4 regions of the Arthrobacter sp. UYEF36 genome follow, and region 3 is predicted to be linked to each of the others. Evidence: predicted binding sites of a transcription regulator. Region 3 holds the regulator's gene; each other region holds the start of a gene.

Evidence for each region. The regulator LexA, encoded in region 3, represses DNA repair genes until DNA is damaged. The targets are predictions, from matches to a motif close to TCGAACANNTGTTCGA.
Region 1: a site for LexA is predicted at 2,732-2,747, ahead of ABIB29_RS05685 (HNH endonuclease signature motif containing protein). Genes of this name have one in related genera too.
Region 2: a site for LexA is predicted at 2,054-2,069, ahead of ABIB29_RS05850 (DUF6504 family protein). Genes of this name have one in related genera too.
Region 4: a site for LexA is predicted at 2,084-2,099, ahead of ABIB29_RS17330 (LexA family protein). Genes of this name have one in related genera too.

The regions. Positions count from the first base shown of each region.
Region 1 covers NZ_JBEPOX010000002.1:361,618-366,265, forward strand. Annotated here, with positions in the region: gene ABIB29_RS05680 (arylsulfatase) at 1-750, opposite strand, end outside; gene ABIB29_RS05685 (HNH endonuclease signature motif containing protein) at 1,018-2,670, opposite strand; gene ABIB29_RS05690 (MFS transporter) at 2,848-3,405, opposite strand; gene ABIB29_RS19965 (ClpX C4-type zinc finger protein) at 3,639-3,968, shown strand; gene ABIB29_RS05705 (class I SAM-dependent DNA methyltransferase) at 4,021-4,608, shown strand.
Region 2 covers NZ_JBEPOX010000002.1:400,020-404,667, reverse strand. Annotated here, with positions in the region: gene ABIB29_RS05870 (SOS response-associated peptidase) at 1-407, shown strand, start outside; gene ABIB29_RS05865 (VOC family protein) at 813-1,235, opposite strand; gene ABIB29_RS05860 (chorismate mutase) at 1,250-1,576, shown strand; gene ABIB29_RS05855 (hypothetical protein) at 1,586-1,972, opposite strand; gene ABIB29_RS05850 (DUF6504 family protein) at 2,130-2,462, shown strand; gene ABIB29_RS05845 (DNA polymerase III subunit alpha) at 2,459-4,648, shown strand, end outside.
Region 3 covers NZ_JBEPOX010000011.1:51,505-56,152, reverse strand. Annotated here, with positions in the region: gene hflX (GTPase HflX) at 1-302, shown strand, start outside; gene ABIB29_RS15750 (ATP-dependent DNA helicase) at 295-2,439, shown strand; gene lexA (transcriptional repressor LexA) at 2,519-3,271, opposite strand; gene ABIB29_RS15740 (LysM peptidoglycan-binding domain-containing protein) at 3,631-4,119, shown strand; gene ABIB29_RS15735 (histidinol-phosphate transaminase) at 4,176-4,648, shown strand, end outside.
Region 4 covers NZ_JBEPOX010000013.1:37,811-42,458, reverse strand. Annotated here, with positions in the region: gene ABIB29_RS17340 (ParB/RepB/Spo0J family partition protein) at 1-11, opposite strand, end outside; gene ABIB29_RS17335 (Helicase associated domain protein) at 443-1,093, shown strand; gene ABIB29_RS17330 (LexA family protein) at 2,114-2,545, shown strand; gene ABIB29_RS17325 (Y-family DNA polymerase) at 2,593-3,891, shown strand; gene ABIB29_RS17320 (hypothetical protein) at 3,939-4,280, shown strand; gene ABIB29_RS17315 (hypothetical protein) at 4,277-4,648, shown strand, end outside.

The sequences.
Region 1 (4,648 bases), on a different contig from region 3:
CCAGCGGCCGGCCTGCCCGATGCTCTCGGGCTTTGGGTGCGTGCGGAAGTGCATGTGCGTGGTGTTCATCCACACGAAGAACGGGTCACCTGCCGCAGTGGCGCGACCGATGAAGTCCTTCGCGGCAGCCCCGAACTCCTCGTCGATCGTCTCCATACGCTTTTTCGTGAGCGGGCCGGTGTCCTCGATGCGCTGCCGGCCGCGGCGGCCGAACCGCCCGTCGACGGTGTCATCGTCGTCCCCGGTCGCCCAGGAGCGGATGACCCCGCGGGGCCGGGCCCTCTCGTTGAATCCGGGGAATTCCTCGACACTGGGCCAGTTGGGTGACTCCGGTTCCTCCTCGGCGTTCAGGTGGTACAGGTTGCCGTAGAACTCGTCGAAGCCGTGTGCAGTGGGCAGGAATTCGTTTTTGTCGCCCAGATGGTTTTTGCCGAACTGGCCGGTCACATAGCCGTGGGGCTTGAGGACCTCGGCGATGGTGGGGTCCTCGGCGCGCAACCCGAGGTCGGCCCCGGGCATGCCGACCTTACTGAGTCCGGTGCGGAACACACTTTGCCCGGTGATGAATGACGCCCGTCCGGCGGTGCAGCTTTGTTCGCCGTAGGAGTCCGTGAACCGCATGCCTTCCGCGGCGATGCGGTCAATGTTCGGTGTGCGGTATCCCATTAACCCGTCGCTGTAGCAGCTCAGGTTGGTGATACCAATGTCATCCCCCCAAATGACCAGAATGTTCGGCTTTCCGTTCGGCATGACATTCCTCCCCGGGCCGGCTACCTTGCCCGGATGGCACCCACTGAAAGCCCTGCCCTGTGTGCCCGACATCCTAGTGACGCCGGTGTCGGGTGAACAGGGGGGCGCGTTGACTCGTGATTTTCCCTATCATTCAAATTACGACGCCGACCGTCGCCGCCCAGGCTTCCACCGGCAGGTCACTCCAGGTGGCTGCAGGCAACTCCGCGGTGCAGGGCCGCCTCCACCGGCGTGGCCGTCGCGCTGAAACGGCGTGCAACGAGTCGTTCAGGCGGAGTGGATCAGGAAGGTTTCCAGGCAGGAGCCCTCGTCAGGCTCTCGCCAGTCCGTTTCTGCGGCGGGGATTTGGTGCCCGGCCGGGAATAGATACCAGTCCGGGAAGGGATCCGCGGGCAGGTCCAAAGCGGGGTCCGGGCCGGGATCCGGGGGTGGGTCCAGGTCCAAGTCTTTGTCCGTGCGCAGGAGGTGGTCCGGGCAGTCGGGTGGTTCCCAGTCCTGCTGTTCGCTGGGATAGTGCCGTCCTGAGGGTGAGGTCCAGCCCGGCGGTTTGTCTTTACTGGCCCCGGACGGTGTCCAGCCGGAGCCGTGCTTGAGGCGGTGGTGCTTGCGGCAGGGCTGGCCCAGGTTGGAGATCCCGGTGGTGCCGCCGTCGGCCCAGGCCAGGACATGGTCGGCCTCGTTGTCCAGAGACGGGTTGTTGCAGCCGGGGAACGGGCATCTGCCGTCGCGGAGCCGCAGCCAGTGGCGCATAGCCTTCGTGAGCCGGTAGCTGGTCCGGCCGATTTCCAGCGGCGCCCCGTCCCGCGGATCCGTCAGAACCCGGTAGAAGGAACCCGCGCCGTCGGCGACCAGACGGCGGGCCATCGACGGCGGGATCGGCCCGTACCCGCCCAGGACAGCCGGTTCGTCGGTGGCGCCGAGCAGCGACAGGACCGGGACGGTGACCAGGACCTGGGCCCGAGGGACCGGCACACCCCCGCACCCGCCGTTGTCATCGGCATCGGCATCGGCATCGGCATCGGTACCGGCGCCGGTGCCGGTGCCGGTGGTGAGGAGCAAGGTGGCGGCGACGTCGGCGCGGAGCTGGGTGAGGGTCCGGGGCTCGTCCGGGCCCTGCAGCGCGCGGGCGGCGGCGGTGGTCCGTTCCCAGATCCCCGCGGCGGTGTCGGCCGGGAGGTAGGCGGAGAGCCAGGCCATCCCGTCCCGGTCCGGGACGTACTCGACCCGCCGGTCCGCAGCGCACCTGGTGTGGCGTTTTTCGATGCTGACCGGGTGGTGGCGTTCCCGCCAGGCACGTGCCTTGGCGCGGAACCGTCCCGGAACGAGCTCCCCGGCCGGGCAGCCCCGGGCCGGGTTGGGTGCGTCCGGGTCCAGGAAGTGCGCCTCCAATGCGGCCGCCCCGGCCGGATCCAGGTTGCTGGTTTCCTCCACCATGATCCGGGCGTGGGCCCAGGAGATCGTCCCGGCCTGCAAAGCTCCCAGGGTCAGCGGCAGCACAGTCGTCAGGGCCTGGCTCTCGCCCAGCAGGGCACCGGCGGCGTGTTCACTGACCGTCAGGACACCCGCGACCTCCGCGACCAAGGCCATCTCGTGGACGGCGCGGTCATGCGGGGACGCTCCCGGGGACGCCAGCGCCCGGGCCGCCTCCGCGTAATCCGCGGTGAACCTGACCTTCAACGCCGCGCTCCGGGCGTCCCTCCGGGCCAACTCCGCGAGCCCGCCCAGGCACGCATCCGCCAGCTCCCGCAACGGATCAGCGTCCCGCAACGTATCAGATTCGGCATCCCCGATTGAACTACTGCCGGAGGGATCAGCGTTCTCCGCCCCGGAACCGGTGAAGACAGCCAGCGCAGCAACGGACGCCGCGACGGCCGCCATGGCCTCCCTGCTCTCCAGACTCCACGCTGTGCTGCTTTCCATGCCTCAATCTCATCACGAGGCCGTGACAATTAAGAGATGTGGACCACATAGCGGCGTGAGACTGAACTGCCGTTCGGTGCGGCAATCCGGCGCCTGCCCCGCACCTCAGCACTCACGACCTAATGGGTTCCATCAGCTCCCCCACCAGCTTGATCGTCAGTCGGCCATTGCGAGACGTCAAGAGTCGGAACCTGCCGGGAGTTCCGTCCAGGTCCGCATCGGCGAAAGCACGATTGGGATGGCGGAGGCGCCGGCGAGCAGTGCCCAGATCCAGAGCACCGGTTGGACACCTACCCATTCGGCCAGGGCGCCCCCGGCGAGGCTGGCGGCCGGCATGACTCCGAGAACAAAAAGTCTGTTGCTGGCCATGACTGTCCCGAGCCTGCGGAAGTGTGAGATGCGCGGGATGATACCTGCGCCCGATGCCGAGATGACCACCACAAGGAACGCCCAACCGAACGCGGAAACGCCGAGCCAGAGTGCGGGGAACCCTGGCAGGACCTGGGCGAGGGGCGTCAGCGCGACAGCCGGGACGCAGGCGATGCTGGCGAGAATCCTGGTCCTTCCGATGCCGAAGTGCGTCAGAAGGGCTGGCGCAGAGACGGAGGCAACAAGGCCGCCCATGGCGGCGAAAGTGCTCAGCAGCGCGAAAACAGCGGGGCTAAGTCCCAGGACGTTGAGGGCATAAACCGCCGTGGCGGCGCTGCCGAACATGGTGGCAGCGTTAAGAATCATTCCTTCGTCCCCGATGCCCTCTAACGCACTGGCAATCCACAACTTCCGGAACGGCACTAGCCGCCGGAGCGGCGTCCTGCTGGGTGCCCGGGCTCCGTCGGCAGCAACTCGTTGTAAGGTCACGCCTGACAAGCTGTCAGGATTTCCCTGACAAGTCAACTATGCTGGACTCGTGGCCAATCACTCGCAGGGAGAACGCCGTGCAACATGAACTGCCTTTGGCTGGTCCAATCATGTGCAGCTTCTGCGCGAATTCGTCCAGCACTTCACGTCGACTGGTGGCGGGTCCCGGCGTCGCAATCTGCCAGGACTGTGCCACGGCGGCCATGGAACTGTTCAGCAGCACGAAAGAACCCGGGACCGTGTCTCCCTGGGCGAAAATGAGTGATGACGAACTGCTGGCGCACCTGCCGGAAGTCGCTGCCGTCGCCTCCCAGGTCGAAGAGCGACTGAGCGCCTGGGTAGAGACCGCGCGTGAACGAAAAATCAGCTGGGCGCGCATTGGCGGGGCGCTGGGAATGACCCGGCAATCAGCGTGGGAACGCTTCCGGCCCCCGCATTGACAGCCGCGCGCTCCGCCCTGCGTACGACACGGTGGCGGAAAGCTACGCGAGCTTGCTGCCCGACGCCAGCTTCGAAGCACCGACGGACCGCGGCATGATCGAAGCGTTCGTCCAACATGTGTTCGAGGGGACTGCCCGTCCGGTGGTCGACGCCGGCTGCGGAACCGGCCGCATGACCCGGTTGCTGGCGTCTCTGGGGGTGGCCGTTTCCGGGATTGATTTGTCCGCCGGAATGATTGCCGTGGCGCGGGGAACCTCTCCGGAGCTCTCTTTTGAGGTCGCCGATCTGTCGGAACTTCCGTACGCGGACATGCAGCTCGGCGGAGTCTTTGCCTGGTATTCGATGATCCATTCGCTGCCCGGGGATCTTCCCCGGATTTTCTCTGAATTCTTCCGCGTTCTGGCGCCCGGGGGCCATGCACTGCTCAGCTTCCAGGTCGGAGAGGGCCATCGGCATCTCTCACGCGCCTACGGGCACGACGTGTCGATGGAGTCCCATCTGTTCACACCGGAGGTCATCGCCGGACTCCTGGCCGGCGCCGGCTTCATCGTGATCGCCCAGCTGACGCGCCAGGCACGTCCGCACGAAACGACGCCGCAGGCAGTCCTTCTCGCTCACCGGCCGGCCAACGAGGACTAGTCCCGGCGGGATGTCCGGTCGTCGGTGCGAAACTGCCGTG
Region 2 (4,648 bases), on a different contig from region 3:
GCCGTGGCAAACAGCCCTATTACGTGCACCCGAGGGACGGCCGCCCGATGGTCTTCGCCGGACTCTACGAATGGTGGAGGGACCACTCCAAAGCCGAGGATGACCCGGAGCGGTGGCTGCTGTCGACGTCGATCATGACCACCGACTCACCGCCGGAGGGCTATGCCGGCGGAATGCTGGCCGAACTCACGGCCCTGCACGACCGGGTGCCGCTCCCGATGGACCGGGCGACGATGCAGGCGTGGCTTGACCCCCAGGCCGACGACGCCGCCGGGCTGGTGGACCTGGTCCGGGCCGGGGCGCACGACGTCGCTGAAGGCTGGACGATCGACGCCGTCGGCACCGCCGTCGGGAACGTGAAGAACGACTCCGCGGAACTTATCCATCCGGTGGGGAGCCTGTTCTAGGGAGGCTTCAGCGCAGCGCGTTGGAGTAAACGGGCGGTAAACCTTGGTGGCACTGGCGTCCTCGGCCGGCATTGCTGAACACTGCAGCATCCGGTGCGGACCCGGTGGGCCACGATCCGTTCTTCGGTCACTTCCTCGACTACCGGCTGGAAGACCGGCACCTGAACCCGTGACGGCACAGCAGTTCCAATACCGCCAGGAAAATTCCCTCCGTGGTTTCCGGATGCCTGAGTGGTGCCGCCAGCAGACGCGGCACCACCGATGTTTCATAGCTCACCGCACACCGGCTCGAATAGCGTGCCGCCGTGTGCTCCAAGTCACGTTAGCGGCGCGTGTGAACAGCTCAATAGGGTCTTAGTGCCCTTGGCCCCGTGATGAGGAGTCATCCGGAGCTGGCTTCATCGTTCAGAGCGTTACTTTCCCGCCGCCGTCGACCGCCCAGCTGGGATTGAACGCGACTTCCCAGCGGTAGCCGTCGGGGTCGGCGAAGTACCCGGTGTACCCGCCCCAGGGCTGGGTCTTTGGCTCAGCGATAATTTCCGCCCCGGCCGACTCCGCCTCCGTCATCACCCAGTCGACTTCCGCCGTGCTGGCCAGGTTGTGGCTCAGGGTGATGCAGGGACGGCGGGTAGGGGGATCGGTGGCGGCTTCGGCCTGCATCTGCCCGGCGTCCCAAAGCGAGAGGATGAGGCCGTGGTTGGCCTGGATGAAGAGGACCTCGCCACGGACTTCCCGGTGCACAGGCCAGCCCAGGCCATCTACATAGAAACTGCGGGAGGCGTCAACACTGCGGACACCCAGGGAAATTAAATCGACTCGTGGCTGCATCTTTCGATACTGTCATGGACATGTCCACAAATCACCAAGACGATAAAGCTGCCAAGGCCGACCGGGAACAGCTCGCCGCCGTGCGTGTGGCTGTTGACGAGGTGGACGAGCAGATCGTTGCGCTGATCGGACGCCGCGAGCGCCTGATCCGGATCGCCGGAACCCTCAAGGCCGACAGCGCCGAGGTACGTGCCCCCGGGCGCGTGGAACGGGTTATCGAACACGTCCGTGCCACGGCGGAACAGAAGGACATCGACGTCGAACTTGTCGAGAAGACCTACCGGGCCATGATCGACGCCTTCATCACGCTGGAACTGGGAGTCTACAAAGCCAGCTCCTAGCGCGGGAGCCTAGAGGGATTCCTCCACCTGGACGTTCGCCTGGTATTCGCGGCCGTCACAATCGCTGAAAGCCGTCATAAGGTGTCCCTTGGACAGTCCCATGATCGTGCTGAGCGGGAAGTACCCGGTAATGGTGTTGCCGGAGTGCTCCACACCCTTGAGGTCAAAGTTCTCTTCCGTGCCGTCGTGGCTGAAGCAGTAGAAGGACACAGCCTCCCCGTTCATGAACTCGATCCCCATTCGTCGCTGGTGGGAGTGATCCGGGGTTGCTGCCACAAGCCCCACCACGTAGGCGCCCTGACCGGGGATATTTCCGTCTATATCGAACTTCGCCACCAGGGACGTGTCCTCGGCGGCGATGCTTACGTGCTTCAGAAGTGCGTTATGGGAGCTCATGGCTCAATCCTGCTACCTGTGCCTGCGTGCGTCCACCCCTGATCTAGGTTTTGCCCCGGCACCGTCGTAGACTGGAGTTGTTCGAAGATATGTTCGAATAGCTGCCGACTGTTTGGGTACAGACGGTTTTTACAGATGGTGTGTTCCGGGAGGCGCGATGGGCATGTTCAGCGAGTCAGTGGACGTCGTCTGCACACCCTCCGGCCAGCCCCTGAAACTCGACTGGGCCGGCGGCCGCTACACCGTCTGCGCTGAACCGGTCCGCTGGTACGAGCGGCGCCAATGGTGGGCCGAAGAACAGCGGGCCCCCCTGGGCAGCGGCCCTGGCCTGGTGGACCATGAGATCTGGCGCGTCCAGGTGCGCCGGGCGGAATCCCCTGACACGGATAGCCTCACCCTTGACCTGACCCGGCATGTGGGCAGCGGGCGCTGGCGGCTGCTGCGGATCCATGACGCCCTGCGTCCAATCCGGAAGCCCGAATCAGCATGAGCTTCACCCATCTCCATGTCTCCACCGCCTTCAGTGCCCACTACGGGGTCTCCTGGCCGGAGGAGCTGGCCGCCGCCGCAGCCTCGGACGGGGCGACGGCGCTCGCCTGTACGGACCGCGACGGTCTCTACGGGACGGTCAAGCACCTGTTGGCCTGCATGGCCGCGGGACTGGACCCGGTCGTCGGCGTGGACCTTGCGGTCTTTGACGACGACGGCGACCTCCGCACCCAGGTGGGGGGACGCGTCGTCGTGCTGGCCCACGGGCACAACAACGGCGCCGGCTACCGTGCGCTGTGCCGGCTGATCTCCGATGCGCATGCCCGTACCACGGGCAAGGCCGGGGGAGCGGTGCCCGTCGCGGTGACCCGGGCCGAGCTGGCCTCGCGCACCCTGCACCCGGAAACCCTCCAGCCGGTGCTCACCGTCCTGATCGGCCCGGACTCCGACGTCGGACGTGCCATGGGCGGCCGGCGCTACCTGCGCCCCCGCACGCTGTTCAAACGCTGGCTCGATGCCATGCCGCCCGGAACGATCGCGGCCGAGGTGGTCAGCCAGCTCAGCCCGCCCGGGGAACCGCTCAGCACCGCCCACGCGGTGCGGATGCTCAAGCTCGCCGCCGAACACGGGGTTCCGGCGGTGCTGAGCAACGCCGTGCGGTATGTCGCCGAGGACGGAGCGGCCACCGCGGACGTGCTGGATTCCGCCCGCACCCTGAAGTCGCTGCCCGAACTCTCCGCCGCCCCGCTGCTCCAGCCCAACGGGCAGGCCTGGCTCAAATCCGCGGCGCAGATGCTCCAGCTGGGCAAGGAGATCATGCACGCCGCCGGGTACGGCGCCGCAGACCTCAAGAACCTGATGGCCCAGACCGAGGCGCTCGCGGACCGTTGCCGGATCGACCCGGTGACGGACATGGGATGGAAACAGCCCGTGGTGCCGGAAGCCTCGGTCATCGGAATCGGCGGGGACGCCCTGGTGGAGCTCACCCTGCGCTGCGAGGCAGGCATCAGCAGGCGGTTCCCGGGGATCGCCGGCAAACCCGCCGAGGAACTGCGCTCCCGGCTGGAGCACGAGCTGCGGATCATCGACAGCCTGGGCTTCGCGGCCTACTTCCTGACCGTGGCCGAGGTGTCCCGGATGATCCTGGACATGGGAGTCCGGGCGGCGGCCCGCGGCTCGGGGGCATCCAGCCTGGTCAACTACCTGATCGACGTCAGCCAGGTGAACCCGCTGCAGCACGACCTCATCTTCGAACGCTTCCTCTCCCGTGACCGCGCCACCCTGCCGGACATCGACATCGACGTCGAAAGCGCCGAACGGCACAACGTGTACCGGAAGATCTTTGAGCGCTTCGGCTCCGAGCGCGTCACGCTGATGAGCATGCAAAACGGCTACCGCGCTCGCGGTGCCGTGCGCGACGCCGGCCTGGCCCTGGGCATGGAGGAGGGCGAGATCGGGGACATCGCCAAGCAGCTGTGGCGGTTCTCCGCCCGAAACTTCCGCGAAGCCCTCGTGGAAAAGCCCGAGCTGAAGGAATTCGCGGGCCGGGTGGGGCAGCGTGATTTCAGTGAGAACCAGCAGCTGGACCTGCTGGTGGACCTCACCGAACGGCTGGACCGGCTGCCCCGCCACATCTCCATGCACCCGTGCGGGGTGATCCTGGGGGACGCCACCCTTCTCGACCGGACGCCCGTGCAGCCCAGCGGACTGGGCCTGCCGATGAGCCAGTTCGACAAGCACGACATGGACCCGATGGGCATGCTCAAACTCGACGTGCTCGGCGTCCGGATGCAAAGTGCCATGGCCTTCGCTGTCCGCGAAGTGATCCGCCTGCATCCCTCCAAAGCCGAGGTGGTAGCAGCAGGAGCCCACCCCGCGGGTCCGGACGGGACGGGCCCTGACTACATCGCAGACGACGGCAGCATCGACCTCAACGCCGTGCCGCTCGACGACGAACCCACGTATGAGCTGATCCGCAGCACCCACACCCTGGGCTGCTTCCAGATCGAATCGCCCGGGCAGCGGGAGCTCATCGGCAAACTCGCACCCAGGGAGTTCAATGACCTCATCATCGACATCTCCCTGTTCCGGCCGGGCCCGATGAAATCGGACATGGTCCGGCCCTTCCTGGAGCACCGGCACGGCTTCGCACCCGAGATTTATCCGCACCCGGACCTCAAGCCCGTC
Region 3 (4,648 bases):
ACGCCGCCGATCCCTTCGTGATCGAACGGCTCAAGCAGCGCGAACCGCGCCACGTGGTGGTGTCGGCACGCACGGGCGAAGGCATCCCGGAACTGCTCAAAGCGATCAGCGAAGGCATCCCGCGGCCCAGCGTGAAGCTGGAACTCATGATCCCGTACAACCGCGGGGACCTGCTCTCCAAGCTGCACGAGACCGACGCCGAGATCCTCAGCCTCGACCACGAGGAAGCGGGCACCCGCGCCGTCGTGATGGTGCGCGAAGGATTCGCCGCTGAACTGGATTCGTTCATCAGCAATGACTAAGGCAGCGGTGACCGGGACGGACACAGGCCCGGGCGGCGAGGCGGGGGCGGACCCCGCGGGGACCGAAGCCGCCGGAACACCTTCGGCAGGAACCGGCGGCGGGGCGGGCGGGGAGTTCGTCATCGAACTGCTCGACCGTGCCGTGTCCGGCATGGGCGGCCAGAGCCGCGACGGCCAGCACGAGATGGCCCGGCAGGTGGCGCACGCGATCGACAGCGGCGACCACCTGCTGGTCCAGGCCGGCACCGGAACGGGCAAGTCCCTCGCGTACCTGATCCCGCTGATCGCCCATTCGCTCGTCAGCGACAAACCCACCCTGGTCTCCACCGCCACCCTCGCCCTGCAGACCCAGATCGTCGGCCGCGACCTGCCCCGGCTGCTCAAGACCATCACCCCGGCGCTGGACCGGCCCGTCAAGGTCGCCCTCGTCAAGGGCCGCTCCAACTACGTGTGCCGCCACAAGCTCGAGGGCGGTTTCCCCTCCGAAGAGCCCTCCGAAGGCCAGCTCTTCTCGCTCGGCGAGGACACCTCGGTGCCGCATTTCGCCGCGGGGATGGGCGGCCCGTCGTCCCAGCTCGGCAAGGAAGTCGTCCGGCTGCGCGAATGGGCCGAGGACACCGCGACGGGGGACCGGGACGAACTCCTGCCCGGCGTCACGGACCGCGCCTGGCGGCAGGTGTCCGTCACCTCCATGGAGTGCCTCGGCGCGCAGAAGTGCCCCCTGGCGGCCGAATGCTTCAGCGAACTGGCCCGCCAGAACGCCGCAGATGCCGACGTCGTCGTCACCAACCACGCCATGTTGGCCGTCAGCGCCTTCGAGGGCCTGGCGGTCCTGCCCGAATACGACGTGGTGGTGGTGGACGAAGCCCACGAACTCCAGGACCGGGTGACGGGTGCCGTGTCCGGCCAGCTCTCCGTCGCGATGGTGCACGCGGCCGCGTCCGGAGCCCGGAAGCACACCGGCATCACCGTGGACGCACTGAACAATGCCGCCTCCAACCTCGAACTTGCCATTGAAGGGGTCCCCAGCGGACTGATGCCCAACGGCCTCAACAGCGAACAACTCGACTGCGTGGACCAGCTGCGGGACGCCTGCCGCGCGGCGCTCTCGGACTCCAAGGGGGACAGCGCCACCACGGCCGACGGCGGCCGCCAGCTCGCGCGCTCCCGACTCATGGTGATCCTGGAGCTCTGCGAACGGCTGCTCGCCGCCCGCGAAAACCGCGAAGTGGTCTGGTTTTCCCGCAACAGCACCTTCGACCCGCAGCAGGGCTACTCCCAGCCGGACGAGTCCGCTCCGGCCCTGATCAACATCGCCCCGCTCAGCGTCGCCGGACGGCTCCGCGAGGGCCTGTTCGCGGACCACACCGTCATCCTGACCTCGGCGACGCTGGCGATCGGATCCGCCTTCGAACCCGCCGCCGGCGGCCTGGGCCTGGTCGGACCGGGAGCCCCGAGCTGGACCGGGGTCGACGTCGGCTCGCCCTTCGAATACCCGAAACAGGGCATCCTCTACGTTGCCAAGCACCTGCCCAAACCCGGCCGCGGCATGTCCCCGGAGGCCCTCGACGAGCTCGAGAAGCTGATCCGGGCCTCCGGCGGCGGGGCCCTGTGCCTGTTCTCCTCCCGGCGCGCCGCCGAGGAGGCCGCTGAAGCCCTGCGCCCGCGGCTGGACATGAGCATCCTCTGCCAGGGGGATTCGACCATGACCGCGCTGGTGAAACAGTTCGCCGACGAACCCGACACCTGCCTCTTTGGCACCATGTCGCTGTGGCAGGGTGTCGACGTGCCAGGAACCTCCTGCCGCCTCGTGGTGATCGACCGGATACCGTTCCCGCGGCCCGACGATCCGCTGATGACAGCACGGTCCCGTGCGGTGGCCCAGGCCGGCGGCAACGGGTTTATGAGCGTTTCCGCCACCCACGCCGCCATCCGCCTGGCCCAGGGTGCCGGCCGGCTGATCCGTACGACGACGGACAGGGGAGTGGTGGCCGTGCTGGACTCGCGGCTCTCCACCGAGCGCTACGGGGGATTCCTCCGCGCCGCCCTGCCGCCGTTCTGGCCGACCACCGACCCCGCGATCGCCTACGCAGCCCTGGCACGGCTCGCAAAGGAATCCGGGCAGCCCGCCACGTAGTCCGCAGGAACGCGAGGGGCCCCGTCCAATGCCGAAGGGGCCCTTTTCGCTGCTCTTGACGTGCCGGTCCTGGGCGGTCCTAGAGGGAGCGCAGCACCGAGACGACTTTGCCCATGATGACGGCGTGATCGCCGAGGATGGGCTCGTACTGGGTGTTCTGCGGCAGCAGCCAAGTGTGGCCGTCGCGCTGGCGGAACGTCTTGACCGTCGCCTCGTCGTCCAGCAGCGCGGCGACGATGTCACCGTTGATGGCGTCGCCCTGCCGGCGCACCACCACCCAGTCACCGTCGCAGATGGCGGCGTCGATCATCGAATCCCCCGCGACTTTAAGCATAAAGAGTTCGCCGTGGCCCACCAGCTGGCGCGGCAAGGGCATCACGTCCTCGACGACCTGGTCGGCCAGGATCGGCCCGCCTGCGGCAATGCGGCCCACCAGCGGCACCATGGCGGTGTCGGTGGCGCTGGCCAGCTCTGACACCGACAATCCGCCGACCGTGCGCAGTCCGCCGGACTTCTCCACCCCTGAAATCTTCGTGGTTCCCTCGTCGAGGGTCAGCGGCATCAGCACTTCCATGGCCCGGGGGCGCTTGGGGTCACGCCGCAGGTAGCCAAGTTTCTCCAGTTGCGAGAGCTGGTGGGTGACGCTGGAGAGGCTGGCCAGGCCAACGGTGTCACCAATCTCGCGCATGGAGGGCGGATAGCCGTTGTCCGTGACGGAGCGCTGGATGGTTTCCAGGATCTTCTTTTGCCGGACGGTGAGGCTCTTGGGTGGCCGGGCCGCCTGCGGGCTCCGTTGCTGGGTGGCCCTGCCGCCAGTGGCTGGTGCTGCCATGTTCGCCAACGCCTTTCCGTTCGGCCCGGCCGCCGTGGCTGCGGCTGCCGGGAACTGCCGGCCTGAAATGTCAGACCCTGCTGATCAACTGCAGAAGTGGTTGTTCTGTAGCTCAAACGTAGGCCAGCCACACAGCTTTTTCAAACATTTGTTCTAGCGAGTCTCGACATTGTTCGTTGGTAAGTGCTAAAACAGAACATGCAGGATTCGAATATGTGTTCTATTCATTCGCAGTTTGAGGATGGATCACTGTTCGGACACAGCATGACGTTCGGTTCTTTGTTCGAAGGTTAGGCCGGTTGGCGGCAAGTACGTGGAGTACGCCGGGCGGCACAGTATGGTCCAGGAGGGCTCAGTTCATGTCAGCATCAAGCGCGTTTCACGACACTTTCGGCCGCGACGCATTCGGCAACTACGGCCGCCCCGACGGCGGTGCGTCCGCCGGCCAGCAGGGCGGGTTTGGCCAGCGGGGCTCCATCGCCCGGCACGTCCCGGCCGGCGGGAACAGTGCAGGCCGCGGGCCGCGGGTCAAGCAGGCGCCGCTGCGGCTCACCCGGCGGGGGCGCTTTGTCTTCATCGGGGTGCCGCTGATTCTGCTGGCTGCGCTCATTCTGTCCTTCAGCGGTTTCCTTAACGCCCCGGCCAAGGCGGCAGAGTCCGCTGCCGGCCTGTCGTTGACTCCCACCGTCACCGTGACGGTGCAGCCCGGTGAGTCACTCTGGGCCATCGCCGAGACCGTGGCGCCGGAGCGCGACCCCCGTGACGTCGTCACCGATATCATCCAGCTGAACAACCTGGATGCCGCCCGTGTCGTGCCGGGCCAGGCACTCTTTATTCCGTCCAAGTAACACCCCGGATCCGTCACAGTTTCAGGGCCCGCCGCGATCTCACTTAAACTGGTGCAGTGACTGACCAGCTAGAGCGCCTGAACCGACTTCCCCTCCGGACCAACCTGCGCGGCCTGACGCCGTACGGCGCGCCGCAGCTGGACGTCCCCATCCTGCTCAACGTCAACGAAAACACCCATGGTGTCCCGGCCGACGTGCGGGCCGCGATTTCCGAGGCCGTTACGATTGCCGCAGCCGGCTTGAACCGCTATCCGGACCGCGAATTCACGGAACTGCGCGAAGCCCTCGCGGAATACCTCGGCCACGGACTGGGCGCGGACAACATCTGGGCCGCAAATGGTTCCAACGAGGTTCTCCAGCAGATCCTCCAGGCCTTCGGCGGCCCGGGGCGCACCGCCCTCGGCTTCCCTCCCACGTATTCCATGTACCCGCTGCTGGCCTCCGGTACCGACACCGGCTACATCGTCGGGGCCCGCGCCGATGACTACGGACTCAGCGCCGAATCGGCCGCCCGCCAGGTCCGCGAACT
Region 4 (4,648 bases), on a different contig from region 3:
GTGGTGTTCATGGTGTTGCTCCTTTTGCAGAGGATTCCGGTGGGTGGGGGGGCTCTGGTGACCGGCCAGCTTCCCCTCTCCCCCCGTTGTTTTTTGGTTGCTGGCAAGCTCGCTTGCTCGGCGGCCGACGGAGCCCTGTCTACCCGCAGGGCAAGGGGCAGGAAATTCCTGGAGGAAATCAGCGACGAAGGAGCGCCGGAGGGACATTTCCTGCACCGCAGGCCCCGACGAAGGAGGGGCTAGACGGGGTGGAGCGGACGCCTAGAATCCGAAGGACAGCAACCAAAAGACGTCGTAGACAGGGCCAGGGCGGGCCGGAGCCCTGCGACGGACAGCACTGGACCCCACAGCCGGCCGCGCCAGCGGACGCCCGGACGCAGTGTCTTCAGTCCCGTGGTGCCCCCGTACTGTCTGGGCAGGCCGTGGCAGGATGGGGTCCACTATGGACAGGCGGTTGCGGCGCGCTCCTGACGCGGAATGGGTGCTGATGTACCGGCTCGGACTGAGCCGGAAACGCATCGCTGAGCTCGTGCGCGTTCATCCCGCCGTCGTCGGGTACCACTTGGTCATCGCCCGCCGCCGGGATCCGCAGCTTGAGGCCGAACACCAAGCCGCTGCCGGCGCCAGAACCGGCCCCTCCCCCAGGAGCCTTGCCCGGATGGAGGAGGTCATCGCCTGGATTACGGCCGAGGGCCGGCTCCCACGTGGCCACTCGGAGAACAGGGGTGAACGGTCGATGGCCCGGTGGCTCTCTGATCGTCGGCGCGAAGCAGCCGAAGCGACCCTTGACCCGGCATACCGTGACGGACTCGTACGGGTTCCGGCATGGGCCGGGAACCACAGGGCAGCTGCGGACGAAGCCAAGTGGCACGACCGGCTTGCCGAGCTCGTGGCCTTCCGGCAAGAAGGCCACGACTGGCCACGCCACCACGACTATGACTCAGAACGGGAACATACCCTCGGGGTGTGGATCCACGCCCAGCGGTACAAACGGCGCCGCGGCGACCTCGACCCCGTGAAGGTCAAGCTCCTGGACAATACCGTTCCCGGATGGCAGACGGGGAGAACCCGCGGCCGCCCTCCCCGCCGATAAACGGGACATCGCGCCCCCCGCCGGTCAGTGTCATGACGTCTCAACTGCTAGTAGACTCAGATCGGCTCTCCAGTCCCCCCAGCTTGGAGAGCCGGAAGCCTCCGCGTTTGAGTCCTGGACTCGCGCGGAGGCTTTTCTCATCCGCCAGCAGAAGAGGCCCAGGGCTGCTGCCAGTTGGCGATCAAACCGGACGCGACCCCGGAGAGGGCGTCGATGACCGAGCCTGGGCCCGTCAGGCAGCCGGTACGACGCCAAGGACTCCCCCGGACGGGCGGCCGGGAAGCGGCGCGACGCGTTCAGGGACCGGGCGGGAAGTCAGTTGGGGACGTCCGGCAGGGGCTTCCAGCACGGCGAGCGGCAGTTCGCGGTGGACAAGGTAATCGCACGCTGCGGGGGCCGGTCATCCTCAGACCCGGGCACCGTCGTCCACGGTTTTCAATGCGGACATTGGCTGCGCGTAAACCGGCTCTGAACGCCCTGCCACCCACGGGTGCAACCCCTTCGAGCCCGCACCAGCTCAGGTACAAGCCATACAGTTCCTCCACGCTGAGACCGCCATCCGGATCTGCGGCGACGCACTCAGCTAGGAAATCTTCCAGTGGTGTCTTCGTCATCGTGGCCTCCTGCATCCTGGCGGCATGGCCGCTCAAATGAAACAGCAACAGCATGAAGGTGAAGCATGACCAGCCCAGAAACGGACGTCAAACACTAAGAATCTAGGAGCACCATTTCCCGCTGTCAACCAGGTTTTCCGGAGTGAGGCTTGGACCATGGGCGCTTTGATGTATCTGGCGTATGGAGCCGCGTGGGCCGTCCACAGACCCGATGGAGAGCCAGCAGCAAGGGCCGCGCCGGGTTGTGCCCACTGGGGTCAGGCGGAGCCCTCCGCACAGCTCAGGCTGTCCCCCTTGGCGTACAACCTGTCCCCTCTTTGATCCTCTGAACCTTCGATAGTTCCTTTGTCGGGGCCACGATGTAGGGTTAAGAAAATCGAACATATATTCGAATAAAAGGTGTGTTGTGGGCGTTGTTGTGGGTCCCCGTGTGATAGATGCGGGCGCATCGTTGTTGTCGGTGCTGATCTCTCCGGTCGCTGTGGCAGCCGGATACCCCTCGCCGGCGCAGGACTACTTTGATGGCCGGATCGACCTGAATGAGCATCTGATCAAGGACATCACCAGCACCTATGTCGTGCGGGTGTCCGGAGACTCGATGGAGGGCGCGGGGATCAGCGACGGCGACGAGCTGATCGTCAACCGGGCCCTGGAGCCGGTGGACGGGTCCGTGGTCGTTGCGGTCCTGGACGGGGAGCTGACCATCAAGCGACTGCGGATCACGAGTACCGGGGTCGTGCTGCAGGCGGAGAACCCGTCCTACCCGGATATCCGGGTGCCGTCGTTGTCGGACCTGATTATCTGGGGCGTCGCGACGCGGTGCCTGCACCATGTTTAAGGTGCGCTATTGCGTTAAACGGGAACTTTGCCGTGCTGGGGCGAGCGATGTCTAAGCCGGCGGTGATGCGGCATATGCCGCAGATCGCGCATGTGGATGTGAACTGTTTTTATGCCTCGGCCGAGCGGGCGTTCGACCCGTCTCTCGAGGGCCGGCCCGTCATCGTCCTGTCCAATAACGATGGCTGTGCCGTCACCCGCTCCCCCGAGGCCAAGGCGCTCGGCATCGCCATGGGTGAGCCGTGGTTCAAGCTCGCCCCGCGGGCCAAGGAATGGGGCCTCGTTGTCCTCTCGAGCAACTACGAGCTGTACGGGGACATCAGCGCCCGCGTGATGGAATTGCTGGGCCGGTACTCGGCCTGGCTGGAGGTCTACAGCATCGACGAGGCATTCCTTGGCGTCAAAGGCACTCCGGAGGAGCTCCTGGCCCTGGGCCGGGACATGAAGACCGCCGTGCGGCGCAACGTGGGCGTGCCGGTCTGTGTCGGGATCGCGCCCACGAAGACCCTGGCAAAACTGGCGAACAAATGGGCCAAGAACAACCCGGCCTTCGACGGGGTCTGCCACTGGGGCTCCGTGCCCGCCGCCGAGAGGGAAGGGCTGATGCGCCGCCTGTCCGTGATTGAGATCTGGGGTGTCGCCACCCGGCTGACCAAACGCCTCAACGCCCTGGGGATCCATTCCATCCTTGACTTGTCCCGGGCGGATCCGGTGATGATCCGGGACCGGTTCTCCGTGGTCATGATGCGCACCGTCCTGGAACTGCAGGGAACCCCCTGCATCCCGATGGAGGAGGAACGGATCGGCCGGGACCAGCTCATCTTCTCCCGCTCCTTCGCGACCCCGATCACCACCGCCGCCGGCATCCGGCAGGTCATGAGCGTCTACGGCCAGCAGGCCTCGGCGCGGCTGGCCAAACACGGCCTCCAGGCCAAAGTCCTCACCGCGTTCGCCGGCACCTCACACTTCAACCCGAAAGACACCTCCTACCCCTCGGTCTGCGTGCCGCTGCCGATGCCCACCGCAGATCCCGTGATCCTGACCAAAGCCGCCCACGCGCTCCTGCCCCGCATCTGCGAGGGCATCCGGTACGCCAGGGCAGGGATCATGGTCACCGACCTGCGCCCCAGCGGCAACCAGGCGCCCCTGTCCCTGTTCGAAAACCCGCACGAGGAACGCCACGTCGGAACCCTCCTGGAAGACATCACCCGCCGGTACGGACGCGGCTCCATCGGCCTGGGCCACGGAGGCATCCGCGGCGGACCGGACTGGACCATGAAACGGGACATGCTCTCCCCCCGCTACACCACCCACTGGGACGAACTCCCCCTCGTCAAAGCCGCCTAAACCCAACTTCGCCCGCACGACCGCACCACGAAAGAACACCTCTACCCATGAGCACCATCACCGACGCCCCCGCCCCCCAGACCCGCGAACTGCAGGTCCGGACCGACCCCGCAGGCAAGCCCCTCGCCATCCGGCACGACGGGCGGATCTGGCTTGTCGACCCCGACACGGACTCCCAGCACTGGTTCGGGAGAGACGCCTGGTGGGACACCCGGCGAACGGCAGCCGTCGGCAGCGGCGACCTGGTCAGCATCGAATTTTGGCGGCTCCAGGTCCGTCCCGGCACCCACTCTGAACTTCGGACTGTCACGCTCCGCCGGGAACCGCTCTCCACGCACTGGGTGCTGGAGAGCATCAGCGACGCCGACGAAACAACGGAAGAAGAGTGAACCCCCAACCGATCAGCGATCAAACGTGGGCAGGGATCCGGGCAGAATTCACGCTGCCAACCCTGCAGCAGGTCCGCCGCCGTCTCTCCGAGCTCATGGAGGATCCCGAACCCGTCATGCGGCAGCTCGTCCGCGTCTTCATCGCCGACGGGACCTTCTGCCCGGGTTTTCAGTTCCTCCCCGGCGGGCAGCTCCGCCCGCAGGTCGTTGAGCTTTTTCGCAGAGCCATGGAACTCGACATCCCGCATAACTACTTCACGGTCTGGATGGTCACGCCCTCCAGGGACCTTGCCGGCTCCCGCCCCGTTGACCACCTGAAAGGTATCCCCGCTCCCCTGGTTCGGGCGCTGGAATCCTACCGGTGGCGC